DNA from 2 places in the Plantactinospora sp. CNZ320 genome. Region 2 is predicted to be linked to the other one. Evidence: riboswitches for the same ligand, from Rfam matches in the RefSeq annotation. Region 2 holds a riboswitch; the other holds the start of a gene.
The links. Region 2 has a riboswitch for cyclic di-AMP ahead of CLT71_RS13390 (coiled-coil domain-containing protein). Riboswitches for the same ligand answer to the same signal wherever they lie in the genome.

Region 1 (7,694 bases), 370 kb from region 2:
GCGCTGTTGACCGAGGCGACGCTGCCGTCGAGGGCCTCCGCGGTCTGCCGGGGCGACCAACCGAGCACGTCGCAGAGGATCACCGCGGCGCGCTGCCGGGGCGGCAGGTGCTGCATCGCGGCCAGGAACGCCAGTTCCAACGTCTCCCTGGCGACGACCGCCGTCTCGGGCTCGTCCGTGCTCGGCGCGACCGGCTCCCACAGGTGGTCGGGGAACGGCTGTAGCCACGGCCCGGGCTCGCCCTCGTCCGCCGTCTGCCCGGCCCCGATCGGCGGGCCGGCCTGGTCGGGCAGCAGGCGCCGCTTCCGGCCGTCGAGCGCGTCGAGGCAGGCGTTGGTGGCGATCCGGTACAGCCAGGTGCGCAGCGACGACCGCCCGGCGAACCCGTCCCGCCCGCGCCACGCCCGCAGGAACACCTCCTGCACCAGGTCTTCGGCCTGGTCGAACGAACCGAGCATGCGGTAGCAGTGCACCCGCAGCTCGCGCCGGTGCTGTTCGACCCGCTGGGCGAAGGTGTCGTCGTCGATCACGGGCCGACCGTACCCGTTGCCGTCGCGTACGCAGGCCGGCCCGGTCGACGGTGCTGCCGTCCGGGAGGGCGCGACCGCGAGCAGCTCCGGGATGTCGTACCCGCCGCATAGGCTCGGGCGATGGACTGGAAGATCGAACTCATCCCCGTCCCGGTGACCGACGTCGACCGGGCCAAGGACTTCTACCAGAGGGTGGGGTTCAACGCCGACCACGACCACAGGGTCAACGACGGCCTCCGGTTCGTACAGCTGACTCCGCCCGGCTCGGCCTGCTCGATCGTGATCGGGGACGGCATCACGGACAAGACTCCCGGCACCCAGGAGATCCAGGTCGTGGTGGCCGACGCCGAGGCGGCACGCAGGCAGTTGCTGGAGGCGGGCGTCGAGGCGAGCGATGTCGACCGGCAGCCGTGGGGCAACTTCGTCTACTTCCGCGACCCGGACGGCAACCGCTGGTCGTTGCAGGCGATGGAGTCCCGCCCGAACGGTTAGACCTGGCGCCACGCCTCGGGGACCTGGCGCCAGGTCGTCCTCCGCGTTGCCGGCGGCGGTGATGAGAAGTCCCAGGGCTCGTCCCGGGCGAGCCGGCCGGCCCGCACCCACTCGGTCGAGGTGTCGAAATTCCCAGTCCAGATCGACCGCCGACAGTTCGACAGGTGATCACGCCGGTGGCACGCCGAGCCGTCGACCGGTCACGTAATCACAAGAACCTCCACGCGCCGCCGTCCGGAGCGTCGGCGTCAGAGTGCGTGACGCACCGCGCCGTTGTTGTTCACCAGCACGCGCCGGTCGTTGAGCGCCAGCGCGTACGCCAGATTCCCAGGCTCGAAGGGGCGGAACGACGATTCCCGGCCCGGAACGCGCTCGACCTCCGGCTCGCCGGCTCGTGAGCCTGGCCTGCCTCGGCATCAGGTGAGCCTCGGCGGCCGGGTGCCGTCCGCCACGCGCCGCCGTCGAGGTCGGGGCGGGCGGCCGGCGCGGAGCTCGGTCAGCGGAACGAGAACTCCTCGAAGTGGATCCGGGTGGCTGGCAAGCCCCGCTGCCGAAATCCTCGTTCGAAGGACCTGATCATCGGAACCGGCCCGCACATGTAGACGTCGACATCGGCGAGGTCGCCGTCCTGCTCGGCGACGATCCGGGCCACGGCCAACGACCCCGCCTGCGCCGAAACGTTCAGGTGTACCCGCAACCCGGGGTTGCGGGTCGCGGCGTCCCGCAGTTCGTCCCGGAACAGCATCTCCACCGGCTGCCGGACCGTGTAATACAGGTCGATCCGCCGGTCACCTGGTCCGTCGGGGTCGCGCAGCCAGCTCAGGAACGGGGTGATGCCGATTCCTCCGGCGATCCAGATCTGCCGCCGCCCACCACGCCGGTAGTCCAGCATGCCGTAGCTGCCCTCCACAGTGGCCCGGCTACCGGCCTCGGCGCGCTCGTGCAGCCGGGCCGTGTAGTCGCCGATCGCCTTGACGGTCAGCCGGAGCCGATCCTCCGCCGGGGCACTGCTCACGGTGAACGGGTGCGGCTCGCGCAGCCCTGGCCGACGGATCTGGAGGAAGACGAACTGCCCCGAGGTGAAGACCAGCCGGCGCGTCTTGCGGGGACGTAACGCGATCTCCACGGTGCTGGTGTTGAGGCGCCGTACCTCGTCGACGACGTACCGGTAGCGGGGCCGGACGAGTCGCGCGAGGAGCAGCGTATAAAGGTACGCCACGACCCCGACCACGTAAGCCGCGAGGAGCAGGGCGAACGGCACGGGACTGGCCTCGACGACCTGGTCGACGAGGAGCGTGTGCGCCAGGCTGATCACGAAGAAGAGCCCGACCAGCCAGTGCGAGTGTCGCCACCGCCGATAGCTCACCGTCACCAGCCTGCGCAGCAGCGGCAGCCGTGGGCCGACGCTCAACAGCACCAGCACCGTGAACCCGGCGAAGGCGATCAGGCCGGACGGCGTGCCGCCCGGCGAGTCGAGCAGCCACGGCACGACCGTGACGTGCGCAACCAGCAGCAGGAATCCGGCGACCGCAACCTGGCGGTGGGTCCGGTACATCCGGTCCAGGCCGCCGAAGAAGGGCTCGATCCAGCGCGCCCGGGTGGCGAGTACCAGCGCGACGGCGAAGAGCAGCACGGCGGTGGACGCGAAGAACTCGGCGACCACCTGCCGAAGGAAGTCCGGTCGGCCGTCGTCGGCGGGCCAGAAGAGCGCCCAGGCGATCGTGTTGACCACCGCGATCCCGACCACGAACGCCACACCGACACGAGTTCGTCGCAAACTGCCTCCGATCGGAGGCCCGCATCCTATCCGCCGCCACCGTGGCGGGTGCGGGCGGACCAGGTAGCGGGGCGGGCCGGCCGGTCAGTCCGTCGGACCGGCCGGCCATCCGCCGATGATGCCAGTCGGCGCGCAACCTGTCCGCACAACGCCACCGCCCCGCCACCCTGAACAGCAGGTGACGGGGCGGTGGCGTTCGTTCGGGCCTACAACATCGAGACGTGCACGTGGTCGGTGTGGTCACTCGGACCGCTGTAGGAACTCCAGCCCTCGCCGGGGAACCAGATCTCCTTGTACCAGATCACGTAGAGGATGCCGAGCCGGTCCGAGTTGCGGATCAGGAACGCGGCCAGGTCGTTGCCGTACTTCATCTGGTCGTCGTTGGCAGCCCGGCTGAACCCGGAGTTGCGCAGCGACCAGTCACAGGCGCGGCCCTTCGGGTGCTCGAACGGCCCACCGGGCCGGTAGCAGCCGACGAACCTCTTGAAGCCCGCCCGGCGCACCTCGTTGTACATGTGCAGTGTCCGGGCGGTGATGCAACCGCCGGTGGTCGGATCGTCCTTGTTGCACGGCAGCCCGGGGAAGCCGTCGGCCATTCCCGGCCCCGGCCGGGCGACCGGCGAGGTGGCCGCCACCAGCCCCTTGTTCGGACGCGAGTTGCCGCCCACCAGGGCGAGCGCCTTCTTCGCGTCCGTCTGCTGCTTCTGGATGATCTTCTCCTGCGCGGCCTGCTTGGCGACCTCGTCGTCGATCGCCTTCTTGGCCGCGCCGACCTCGTTACGCGCCTGGTTGAGCGCCCGAAGCTTGCTGTTGTTGAACAGGTTCAGCTCGTTGAGCGCCGAGGCCCGCTCGATGAACGAGCTCGACGCGGAGTCGGACGAGTTGTTCGTCAGCAGCATCGAGATGGCGCTGAGCTTGCCGCTGCGGTAGGACTCGGCCGCGATCTCGCTCGCCTCCGGCGTGAGCGCCGCCAGCCTGGCCTCCGCCTGCTTCAACTGGTTGCCGAGCTGCTGCTGCCGCCGCTGGGACTTGGCGCGTTCTGCCTTCGCCTCCGCCAGCCGCTTGCCGGCGCTGGCGAGCACGTCACCGAGCACCGGCGAGTCGGCCTCCTCATGGGGGGCCGGTTTCGGCGCGGGCGCCGCCGACGCCTCCGACGGGACCACGACCAGAGCTGCGGCGGTGAGCAGTGCCAGGGCAGTCGCCAGCCTTCGGCGTAGGGGTGCCCTCACATGTATCCCTTCCGTCGGCCGCCGACCGGGTTAGCTGACGGGTTCGGGATGGAAGTGGTCCCTACCGCTGTCGCGGATTCACCCCAGGGGTGCGTGGGTCCCCGGCTCGCCGTGTGGCGATTAGGCGGCGATCAGCGCCGGTACCACGCGGTAGCCGGCGGCTATGAACGGCAGACAGCATACCCGGTTTCACTTCCCGAATGGCAATACCCGATCGCGGGCAAAAGCGTTGCCAGGCAACGACTATCCGTAATCACGGCGCCTCAGGCGCATCGAAGGTCATGCTTTGCCCACCATTATCGACTAGCCGCTGTCGGCTATTTACCAAGCGCGTTGTCACCGGTTACCGAGCGGGTAGTCACCGGCCTGACGTGCGAAAACGTGTCCAGGTTGGTCGGTGGCGTGATTCTTTGGTCACCGTCGGCGCCAGGGCGTTGTGCCGAACAGCACACCGGCCACCGTACCGGCCGAGAGCAGACCCGCTGTCACCACGCCCCGATGCTGGGACAGCCACAGTTGCGGACTCCTTGTGCGATACGGCGTGTCGAACGAGCCGTGCGCGCCCTGGTCCACCCCGCTGCCGTCGTCGACCGGGTGCCACAGGTTGGCCGTTCGATCCCGCGGCGCCGGCTGCTCCGTCTGCTGGCCGGAGTACCCCGTCCGGGCCAGGTACCTGTCGAGCAGCCCGGGTACCAGCCGGTTGGCGAGGATGGTGCCGACCGTGGAGGCACCGACCCAGTACTCCCGCCGGTCCGGCCGGTCGGCGGCGTGCACGATGGCTCGGGCCGCCAGTTCGGGCTGATAGATCGGTGGCACCGGCTGGGCGCGGTTACGCAGCCGGGAGAGTACCCAGTCGAACTGCGGGGTGTTCAGCGCCGGCAGGTGCACCATGGTGAGCCGGACCGGGCTGCGGTCGTGCAGCAGTTCACAGCGCAGCGACTCGGTGAAGCCCGCGATGGCGTGCTTCGCTCCGCAGTACGCCGACTGGAGCGGGATCGACCGGTAGGCCAGTGCCGACCCGACCTGCACGATCGTGCCGCTCCCGCGCGGGCGCATCCGGTCGAGGGCGGCCCGGGTGCCGTAGACGTACCCGAGATAGCAGACCTCGGTCACCCGCCGGAACTCCTCCGGTCCGATCTCGGTGAAGGGCGCGAAGACCGAGACGATGGCGTTGTTGACCCACAGATCGATAGGTCCCAGCTCGTCGGTCACCCGGTCGGCGGCCGCCTCCACCTGGCGGTGGTCCGCCACGTCGACCTCGATCGGCAGTGCCACGCCCCCGGCCGCGCGGACGTCCTCGGCCGCGCCCCGCAGCCCGGTGCCGCCCCGGGCCAGCAGGCCGAGCCGCATCCCCCGGCGGGCCAGCAGCCGGGCCGTGGCCCGGCCCACCCCGGCACTCGCTCCGGTGATCACCGCTACCCGCGCCGCAGGTCGCCCCCGCATCCGCCCCCCGTCCCGCACCCTCCCGGACCGCTGCGCCTTCCCGGACCGCTGCGCCTTCCCGGACCGCTGCGCCCTCCCCGGTCGCCGCGCGCCGGCTACCCGGCCGGTGCCCCGGCAAACTCCTGGACGCGCCGGAGACCAGGCCGCCGGACGGCAACCACAGCCCAGGCAGCAGCGCAGCGCCGAGGTAGCGACCACGGCGCCCGGCAGGCAACCGCAGCGCCGGGCCCGGGCCACCCGTCCGGGTGAGGATGAACCCCGGCCGGGCGGGTAACCGCCTCCGCGACCGGGGCGGCGGGCGGAGCAGATGGTGCGGCGGGTGCAGCAACGATTGCGCGGACGCGTGGTGCCGGCGACCGCCGTCGCTGCCGCACTGGCCGCCCAGGTGGTGCCGGCGGTGACGGTGCTGCCCGGGGTACGGCTGCGGTTCTTTCCCCGGCTGAGCGGACGCGGCTCGCCGGGTCACGTCGCGCTCACCTTCGACGACGGCCCCGATCCGGCCTCCACCCCGCTCTTCGTCGAGACCCTGGCCGCGCACCGGACCCGGGCGACCTTCTTCCTACTGGGGTCGATGCTGGCCCGCGCGCCGGAACTCGGGCTGGATCTCGTCGCCGCCGGGCACGAGGTCGCGGTGCACGGCTGGACACACCAGAACCTGCTGCTCCAGGGCCCGCACGCCACCTACCGCGACCTGGCCCGGACCCGCGAGCTGATCGGGGCGGTGACCGGTCGGGTACCCCGGTTCTTCCGCCCGCCGTACGGGGTGTTCAGCACCGCCGCCCTGGTCGCCGCCCGCCGGCTGGATCTGACCCCGGTGCTCTGGACCTGCTGGGGGCGGGACTGGAGCCGGTCGGCGACCCGGTCCTCGGTACTCGAGGCACTGCGCGACGGCCTGGCCGGCGGCGGTACGGTGCTGCTGCACGACTCCGACTGCACCTCGGCGCCGGGTGCCTGGCGGTCAAGTCTCGCCGCCCTGCCCGCCCTGCTGGAGGAGTGCAGGCGCCAGGGTTGGCAGGTCGGCCCGCTCGGCGAACACGGCTGATGTCGAGGTGACCGGTGTCGGACCCTCAGCCCACCCGGTCGGTCAACTCACCGGGCACCGACCCGACCCGGCTGCCGGGCACGGCCACCGATGCCGACCCGGCGGTGCCGGCCGGCGGCCGTGACCCGAGCGGGTGCCGGACCCGGGCCACCATGCCGACGTGTGCCCGCCGGGCGGCCTGGAGCGCGGCGAACAGCCCGTACGCCCCGCGACCCACCAGCCGGTGCTTCAGCCCGGCCGCACCGCCCGGCGGCTGGTAGCCCGCGGGCGGCAGGTGTGCCCGGTAGCGGGTGACGATCTCGGCGAAGAACTCCCGGCGGCGCTCGGGCGGCACCCGCCGGGGATGGCTGAGCACCTGCAACAGGTGCCAGATCATCCGCTGGAAGATCAGGTGACGCAGCTCGGCCGGTACCGCCGGGTCGGCGTCCAGACCGGCGAGCACCCGGTCCCAGTGCGCGAAGACATCGAAGTGCCGCTCGCTGACAGTCGCGGTGATCGCACCCTCCGGACGCTGCCGGTACGCGTAACAGCACCGGTCCAGCAGGGCGATCCGCCGCGCGGCGAGCAGCAGCGGAAAGCTGAACGAGACGTCCTCGTACCAGCCGGGGCCGAAGGTCAGGCCCAGGTCGAGGAGGAACCTGCGTTGGATCACCTTGTTGCAGGTGATGTGTAGCACCGACAGCAGAGCGGGCCGCTGCTGGAGGGTGAACGTCTCCGGCACCGGGCCGCCGGCACCGACCTGGGAGAGCGACAGGTGCCGGGTCCCGCCGTTCGGGTAGTACCGGGTGTACGCGGTGACCAGCAGGTCGGGCCGGGTCCGGGTCAGCCGCTCGGCGACGGCGGCGAGGCTTCCCTCGGGCAGCCAGTCGTCGCCGTCGACGAACCACACGTACTCGCCGGTGGCCCGGGACAGGCCGGTGTTGCGGGCCGCCCCGAGCCCCTGGTTCTGGTCGAGGGTGACCACCACCAGCCGGGGGTCGCGTTCGGCGTACCGGGCCAGGACCGCCGCGCTGCCGTCGCGGGAACCGTCGTCGACCGCCACCAGTTCGAGGTCGCGAAAGGACGCGTCGAGGATGGAGTCCAGGCAGTCGGCCAGGTATTCCCGCACCTGGTAGACCGGGACTATCACGCTGAGCAGGGTCACCGTGGAAACCTCCGAGGGAGGACGGAGACCGAATAGT
Region 2 (7,694 bases):
CTCGGCCCGGAACGTGGACGTGGTGGTCGAGCCGGAGCACGGGCTGCTCACCCCGGCGACGGTGCGGCGGATCCGGGCCGTCGACGGGGTGGCGGCGGCGGACGGGCGGGTGGTGGCCTGGCTGGGCGTACTCGACCGGAACGGGAAACTGATCACCAGCCAGGACCACATCGGGTACGCCCTCTCGGTGCCGGGTGACGCCGCACTGGCCCCGTACGACGTGGCCGCCGGCCGGCTGCCCACCGTTGCCGGGGAGATCGCCCTGGACCGGGCGACCGTGGCCGGCTCCGGCTTCACCCTCGGCGGGCCGGTGACGGTGCTGGACCGGGCCGGCACGGCACACCAACTGCGCCTGGTCGGCACGCTCGACCTCGGGGTGAACCGGCTCTACGGCGGCTCGGCCGTCGCCGCGCTGACCTCGGCCGACCTCGGCACGCTCACCGGTACCGTCGACTACGCCCAGGTGGTGGTCCGGGCCACCGAGGGCACCGACCCGGCCCGGCTGCGGGACCGGATCGCCGAGGCGGTCGGCCCCGGCGCGCAGCCGCTGACCGGGGCCGAACTGCGGGACCGGCTCGCCCGGCAGGCGGCGAAGTACGTCGACGGCTTCCTCGCCGTACTGCTCGGCTTCGGGCTGGTCTCGCTGACCGTCTCGGCGTTCGTCATCTACAACACCTTCGCGATGCTCGGCACGCAGCGGGTCCGGGAGGTGAGCCTGCTCCGCTGTGCCGGCGCGTCCCGGGCGCAGGTGCGCGGCGTCGTACTCCTGGAGGCGGGCGTCCTCGGCCTGCTCGCCTCGGTCGGCGGGCTGCTGGCCAGCCTGCTCGTCGGCTACGGGCTGATCCGGGGACGGGAACTGGTCGCCTCGGACATCCCACTGCACGCCCCGGTGGTGCGCTGGCCGACCGTGCTGGTGGCGCTCGGCTTCGGCACCCTGGTGACAGTGCTGGCCGCGCTGGTGCCGGCGGTGCAGGCGAGTCGGGTACCGCCGCTGGCCGCACTGCACTCCCGCAGCGCCGTGGCGGTGGGCGGGGGCCGGCGCGGCCGTACCCGGATCGCTGTCGCGCTCGGCCTGGCCGGGGTCGGCGGGCTGGCCGTACTCGTCGGGTTGCCGTTGGCCTTTCCCGGGTTGCCGCTGGTGCTCGGCGGCGGCATGGTCGCCTTCCTCGGCGCGGTGGTCGCGGCCCCGCTGCTGGTCCCCCGGGCGGTCCGGCTGGTCGGCTGGCTGCCGGCCCGGCTCTTCGGTCCGGTGGTACGGCTGGCCGTGGTCAACGCCCGACGCGATCCCCGGCGGGCGGCGGCGACCAGCACCGCCCTGACCATCGGGGTGGCCCTGATGGCGATGTTCAGCGTGCTGCTGGCGACCGCCCGGGAGCAGGCCGGACGGGAGCTGTCCGAGAACTTCCCGGTCGACTTCGTGCTGGACCGGGTCCGCACCGACGGCTCGCCGACGGCGGTACGCGGCCCGCTGCCACCCGGGCTGGCCCAGCGGCTGCGCCCCGATCCGGCGTTCGGCACCGTCGCCGAGGTACGCCTGGCCAACTCGCCGCTGAACGCACGGATCCGGATCTGGGCGGTGCCGCCGGAGCGGCTGCACGGGCCGGTACGTCCCGAGGTGACCGCCGGCAGCCTGGCCGGGCTGGTGCCGGGGACGGTGGCGGTGAGCCGGCAGTTCGCCGCCGACCGGGGCGTCGGGGTCGGTGACCGGATCGCCCTCGGGCTCGGCCCACCGGCCCCGTTGACAGTGGTGGCGGTCTACGACGACTCCCCGGTCGACGGTGCCGCCCTGGTCTCCTGGACGTCGTTCACCGCCGCGTACGGCCCCGGGGAGCCGGACCGGCTGCTGGTCGACCTCGCCCCGGGGGTGTCGACGGCGGCGGGCCGGCAGGCGCTGGACGCGGCCCTGGCCGACCAGCCGGCGGTCCGGGTACGCGGCCTCGCCGACCAGGCCGACGCGCTCGCCCGTACCCTCGACGAGCTGTTGGGGATCTTCGCCGCCCTGCTCGGCATGTCGGTGCTGATCGCCGTGCTGGGCATCGGCAACACGCTCGCGCTCTCGGTGGTCGAACGCCGCCGCGAGTCGGCGACGGTCCGGGCGCTGGGCCTGTCCCGCCGGCAGCTGGCCGCCATGCTGCTGACCGAGGCGGCGCTGGCCGGCGCGGTAGGTGCACTGGCCGGGATCGCCCTCGGCGTCGGCCTCGGCTGGACGGCGGCACTGGGGCTGATCCGCGGGTACGGGCACGGATTGCCGGCCGTACCCGTCGGTCAGCTCGCCCTCTGCGCCGCGCTGGCCGCCTCGGCGGGGGTGCTGGCCAGCCTGCCGCCGGCCCGGCGGGCCGCCCGGGCGCCGATCGCGGCCACCCTGGCCGACGAGGGATAGCCGGTCCCGCCGTTTTCCGGCTGGGACGACCCCACGGCCCGGCAGTATCGACAGCGGGGGTGACCGGGACGGAGGGAGCGGCGTTGGGGGCCGGGCACGACCACGGGGGGCGGTTGACCTGGGCGGCAGAGCAGCACCGGGGGCGGCTCTGGGCGGCCTTCGGGCTGCTCGCCGTCCTGATGGTGGTCGAGACGGTCGCCGCGCTGGCCACCGGCTCGCTGGCGCTGCTCTCCGACGCCGGGCACATGTTCACCGACGTGCTCGGGATCGGGATGGCACTGGCCGCGATCACGGCGGCCCGGCGGGCGGTCGGCGACCCGCAGCGGACCTTCGGCCTCTACCGCCTGGAGGTGCTGGCGGCGCTGGCCAACGCGGTACTGCTGTTCGGGGTGGCGCTCTACGTGCTGGTCGAGGCGGTACGCCGGTTCGACGACCCGCCCCGGGTCGCGGCCGGTCCGATGCTCGTGGTCGCCACGCTCGGCCTGCTGGCCAACGCCGCCGCCTTCGGCCTGCTCCGGGCCGGTGCGCGGGAGAGCATCAACCTGCGCGGCGCATATCTGGAGGTACTCGGGGACCTGCTCAACTCGGTGGGAGTGATCGTCGCCGCCGTGGTGATCATCCTGACCGGCTGGCGCTGGGCGGATCCGATCGTGGCCCTGGCGGTCGGGCTGTTCATCCTGCCCCGCACCTGGCGACTCGGCCGCAGCGCCGTACGGATCCTGGTGCAGGCCGCGCCCGAGCACCTCGACGTGGCCGCCGTACGCACCCGGCTGGCCGGGGTACCCGGCGTCTGCGACGTACACGACCTGCACGTCTGGACCCTCACCTCCGGGATGGAGGTGGCCTCGGCGCACCTGAGGCTGGACCGCGACGCGGAGGTGGGTACCGTACTCGCCGCGGCCCGGTCGGCGCTGCGCGAGGACTTCCACATCTCGCACGCCACGCTCCAGGTCGAGCCGAACACCGCGCCCGGGGGCTGCGGCCCCACCGACTGGTGACCACCGAGCACGCCGCGTGACATCGCGGTCGGCCGGCGACCCTCGCACACCTGCCCCGCCAGCCGTCGAGACTCACCGATAGTTAGCGGCATCTTAAGTTTTGAGGCTGCGTCGGCCAGCTTTGTCCGGATACATCCGCCCAACTCGGAAAATCGCGAATCCGGCTCCGACAACGCCACGTGTCCCCGGCGAACGACTGCCGGTAAGCTCGGCTCCGGTCTCCGCCGGGCGGCGCCCTCCGGCGCCTGCGGGGACCGTCGCCTAATCGCACGCGCGAGCCGGGGAACCACGTACCAGGGGTGTATCCGCGCCAGCGGTAGGGATCTTCCGTCCCGAACCCGTCAGCTAACCCGGTCGGCGGCTGACGGAAGGACATTGTCATATGCCGTTCCTGGCACCCACCCGACAGGCTCCGGCGTCCGCGCGGAGCGCCACGAGACCGCACCGGAAGGTCGCGACCACAGCGGTCGTCGCCCTCGGCATGGTCCTCGCGGCGCTCGGCGGCGCACCCGCGCAGGCGGCACCGGAGTACGCGACCCCCGGGGCGCTGGCCGCGGCACCCGGCGGCGACGACATCGACGGAGGCACGGACAGCCTGCGCGAGCAACTCCAGACCGCCAGCAAGGGCTATCTGACCGCCAAGAACAAGTTGGACAACTCCGTCAAGCGGCAGAAGGAACTGAACCAGCAGCTCGCCGAGCTGCGTACCGAGGTGGCGACCCGGAGCGAACGGGTCGCCGAGATGGGCAACATGGCGTACCGGACCGGTCGGCTCGGCCAGGTCTCCGCACTGCTGAACAGTGGATCTCCGACCAGCCTGGTGGACCGGGCCGCCGCACTCGACACGATCTCGGCGAACGAGAGCCGGGAACTGCGCGGGCTGCGGGAGAGCCTGGACAAGGAGACCCAGGCCAAGGCCGCGCTCGACAAGGAAATCGGCGAGCAGCGCAAGCAGGTCGAGGTGATGGAGACCCGCAAGAAGCAGGCCGAACGGGCGCTTGCGGCGGCGAACAACAGCGGCGGCGCCGCCGCCGGGATCAGCGGCAGCGGGGGCGGGTCGGCGCGACCGGCACCCCGTAACGCCGACGGCTCCTGGCCGGACGAGTCGTGCAGTCTCAACGACCCGACCACAAGTGGCTGCATCACCGCGCGCACCCTGCACGCGTTGAAGCAGGCCCAGGCGGCCGGCTTCACCCGGTTCGTCTCCTGCTTCCGCAGCGGAGGCAGCGGCGAGCACCCGAAGGGTCAGGCGTGTGACTTCGCCGCCCAGAAGAACGGGTTCGGCGGAGTGGCGACCGGCGGCGACCGGACGTACGGCAACAACCTGGCGGCGTACTACGTGCGCAACGCCGATCGACTGGGTGTGCTGTACGTGATCTGGTTCAAGCAGATCTGGCTGCCGAGCAGTGGTTGGAAGACGTACAACGGGGGCAACGGTGACCCGTCCAGCGATCACACCAACCACGTACACCTGTCGATGCACTGATCGACCGCACCGCACCATCGCGAACCGCCGGCACCGCCCGCCACCCCTGGGCAGTGCCGGCGGTTCCCGCTATCAGCAGCCGATCCGGGTCGAGCCGAGCGCCACGTCGTCGAACCAGAGCGTGTTCGCGCCCTCGCCGTAGCTCTCCCAGCCCAGCCGCAGGTCGGTCAGGTTGGGCCGCCAGTTGGCCCGGTTGTACCACTGCCCATCGACATCGTGCGTCGGCGTACCGTCGGCGGTCAGCCCGGTCACCGCGGTCCCGTTGACCCAGGTGGAGAGCCGGCCCTGCGCGCCGTCCACCATGAACTCCAGGCAGGTCCACTCGTTGACCGGCAGCGGCGCGCTGAGTGCGACACCGTTCGGGCTCTGCTCCGGCAGGGTGGCGTCGTCGGACGCGCGGTTCCATTGCAGGGCGCGGTTCTGCCCGCCCATCCGCAGGTCACGGTTGCCGTCGGCCGCGTCCCGCATGGCCAGGAAGGTCACGTGCGAGGTCGGCAGTGCCGTGGTGTGCCGGACCCAGAGCCTGGCGTACCGCACCGCCCCGACGCTGCCCAGATCGCGGGTCGAGCCGACGAAGACGTGGTTGCAGTAGCCGACGGCACCGTTGATGCGTACCGAGCGGGTGCCCTGGTGCGCGACCGAGGTGTCGATGCTGGCGGTGCCGCTGCCCGAGCAGTCCGGGTAGCTGACGGTCCAGTCGCCCGACGGCGCCGTACCGGTCTGGTTCTCGAAGCCGTCGCAGAGCACCGCGCCGCCGCAGCCGCTCGGCGGCGGAGTGGTCGGCGGTACGGTCGGTGGTGGTGTCAGCGTCGGCGGCACGCTGGTCGGCGGAGTAGTCGGCGGCCTGGTGGTCGGCGGCGCCGTGCTCGGCGGGGTGGTCGGTTCGGCACCGTTGCACGGTTCACCGTTCAGGGTGAACCCGCTCGGTGCCGCCGAACTGGCGGCATAGCTGCCCTGGACGCCGAACTCGGTGGAGCCGCCGGCCGGCAGCGAACCGTTCCAGGCCACGTTCCGGGCGGTGACCGTCGCGCCGGACTGGGTGACCTGGGCGTTCCAACTGTTGGTGATGCGCTGGTCGCCACCGTAGGTCCAGGTCACGGTCCAGCCGTTGACCGGGGTGTCTCCGGCGGTGACCCGGACGGCGGCGGTGAAGCCTCCGGTCCACTGGTTGGCCGTGTAGTTGACCAGGCAGCCGGCGGCGGCCTGTGCGGTCGACGTCGGCCCGGTGCCGAGCACGGCAGCGCTGCTCGCGGCGATCGCGGTCACCGTGGCCAGGGCCAGGGAGACGCGACGGTACGGTGCGGAGATCCGCATGGGAGTTCCTCTCGGACGACTGCCGGCCCGTCGCCGCCCTGGCGCGTGCCGGCGGTGCTGTTACGACAACGAGTGACCGACTCCCGGGATCACCGAGCCGTCACCGGACCGGCCAGCCCGTACCGGTGGTGTGACGGCGCCGACCAAGCTTAGAGACAGCCATCGATGCAAGCAACCGGCGCAGTCGCCGACCAGCAACAATGGCGAGGTGACGATCACCCGCTCGCTGCTGCTGTTCCTGCTCGCCGCCGTTGCCGAGATCGGCGGTGCCTGGCTGGTCTGGCAGGGCGTACGCGAGAACCGCGGCCTGCTCTTCATCGCCGCCGGCATGCTGGCGCTGGCCGGGTACGGCTTCGTCGCGGCGTTCCAGCCCGACCCGCACTTCGGCCGGGTGCTCGCCGCGTACGGCGGGATCTTCGTGGCCGGCTCGCTCGGCTGGGCGGTACTCGTCGACGGGTTCCGCCCGGACCGCTACGACCTGACCGGCGCCGCCATCTGCCTGGTCGGGGTAGCCGTCATCATGTACGCCCCACGCGGATGAAAGTTGTGCAAGGACCGGACGACGAGTCACCGGCACCGGAGCTGCGACAACGGCCCTGACCCTCGATCCGGGGCAGCGATCTCTGCAAACCGAACCCGCTCGAAACCAACCGAACCATCACAGATATCCACGTTCCAGACCAGCCTGCCGGCCGGCACCTACTGCGACGTGCTGGCCGGCGACTTCAGCGGCGGCTCCTGCACGGGTACGACGTACCAGGTCGACACCGCCGGCCGGGTCACCGCGACAGTACCCGCGAACGGTGCCCTGGCGCTGCACGTGAACGCGCGGACCTCGGGTGGCGGCCCGGGCCCGACCCCGACGGGCGGCTCCTGCCCGAGCGTCGCCACCAGTTTCGCGGTGACCGCGACGACGGTCTGGGGCGAGAACGTCTACGTCACCGGCAACGTTCCGGCGCTCGGCAACTGGAACCCGGCGAACGGCGTGCCGCTCTCCTCGGCCGGCTATCCGGTCTGGCGCGCGACTGTCGACCTGCCGGCCGGCACGGCGGTGCAGTACAAGTACGTCAAGCGCAACGGCGGCCAGGTGGTCTGGGAGAGCGACCCGAACCGGACCCGGAGCACGCCGTCCAGCACCCCCTGCACCGCGAGCTGGACCGACACCTGGCGCTGAGCCCCTCGGCCGGAGTGAGGTGTCGGTTCGTGATGGTGCCAGGGTGTCACCGTGGTGACACCCTGGCACCTCGCGCGAGGGACTACCTGGCGCCGGCCCGGGGCGCCGGCTGTACGTCGAGGCGCGTATCCGGGCGGTCGACACCGGCACGACGTCCGGGCGGCGTCCCGACGGCAGCATCACTGCCATGACGCTCTCCCCGCCCTGGCGAAAAGCCCTGCTCACCCTGCACGTGGTCACTGCTGTTGGCTGGTTGGGGGTCGACCTGGTGCTGCTGACCCTCGGCGTGGCCGGGGCGGGTGGTGCCGACCCCGAGGTGGTCTATCCGGCGATGGCCCTGGT

Region 1: linked by a shared signal. The riboswitch ahead of CLT71_RS14975 (VldE C-terminal domain-containing protein) and the one ahead of CLT71_RS13390 (coiled-coil domain-containing protein) in region 2 are both predicted to bind cyclic di-AMP.

Annotation. Positions count from the first base shown of each region.
Region 1 is NZ_PJMP01000001.1:3,427,046-3,434,739, forward strand. Features, by position in the region: gene CLT71_RS14960 (sigma-70 family RNA polymerase sigma factor) at 1-530, opposite strand, end outside; gene CLT71_RS14965 (VOC family protein) at 651-1,022, shown strand; gene CLT71_RS14970 (ferredoxin reductase family protein) at 1,519-2,799, opposite strand; gene CLT71_RS14975 (VldE C-terminal domain-containing protein) at 3,006-4,028, opposite strand; cyclic di-AMP (ydaO/yuaA leader) riboswitch at 4,032-4,165, opposite strand; gene CLT71_RS14980 (SDR family oxidoreductase) at 4,443-5,471, opposite strand; gene CLT71_RS14985 (polysaccharide deacetylase family protein) at 5,791-6,513, shown strand; gene CLT71_RS14990 (glycosyltransferase family 2 protein) at 6,539-7,657, opposite strand.
Region 2 is NZ_PJMP01000001.1:3,056,309-3,064,002, forward strand. Features, by position in the region: gene CLT71_RS13380 (ABC transporter permease) at 1-2,380, shown strand, start outside; gene CLT71_RS13385 (cation diffusion facilitator family transporter) at 2,464-3,378, shown strand; cyclic di-AMP (ydaO/yuaA leader) riboswitch at 3,627-3,754, shown strand; gene CLT71_RS13390 (coiled-coil domain-containing protein) at 3,761-4,864, shown strand; gene CLT71_RS13395 (cellulose-binding domain-containing protein) at 4,937-6,178, opposite strand; gene CLT71_RS13400 (YnfA family protein) at 6,387-6,719, shown strand; gene CLT71_RS13405 (carbohydrate-binding module family 20 domain-containing protein) at 6,723-7,352, shown strand; gene CLT71_RS13410 (DUF2269 domain-containing protein) at 7,540-7,694, shown strand, end outside.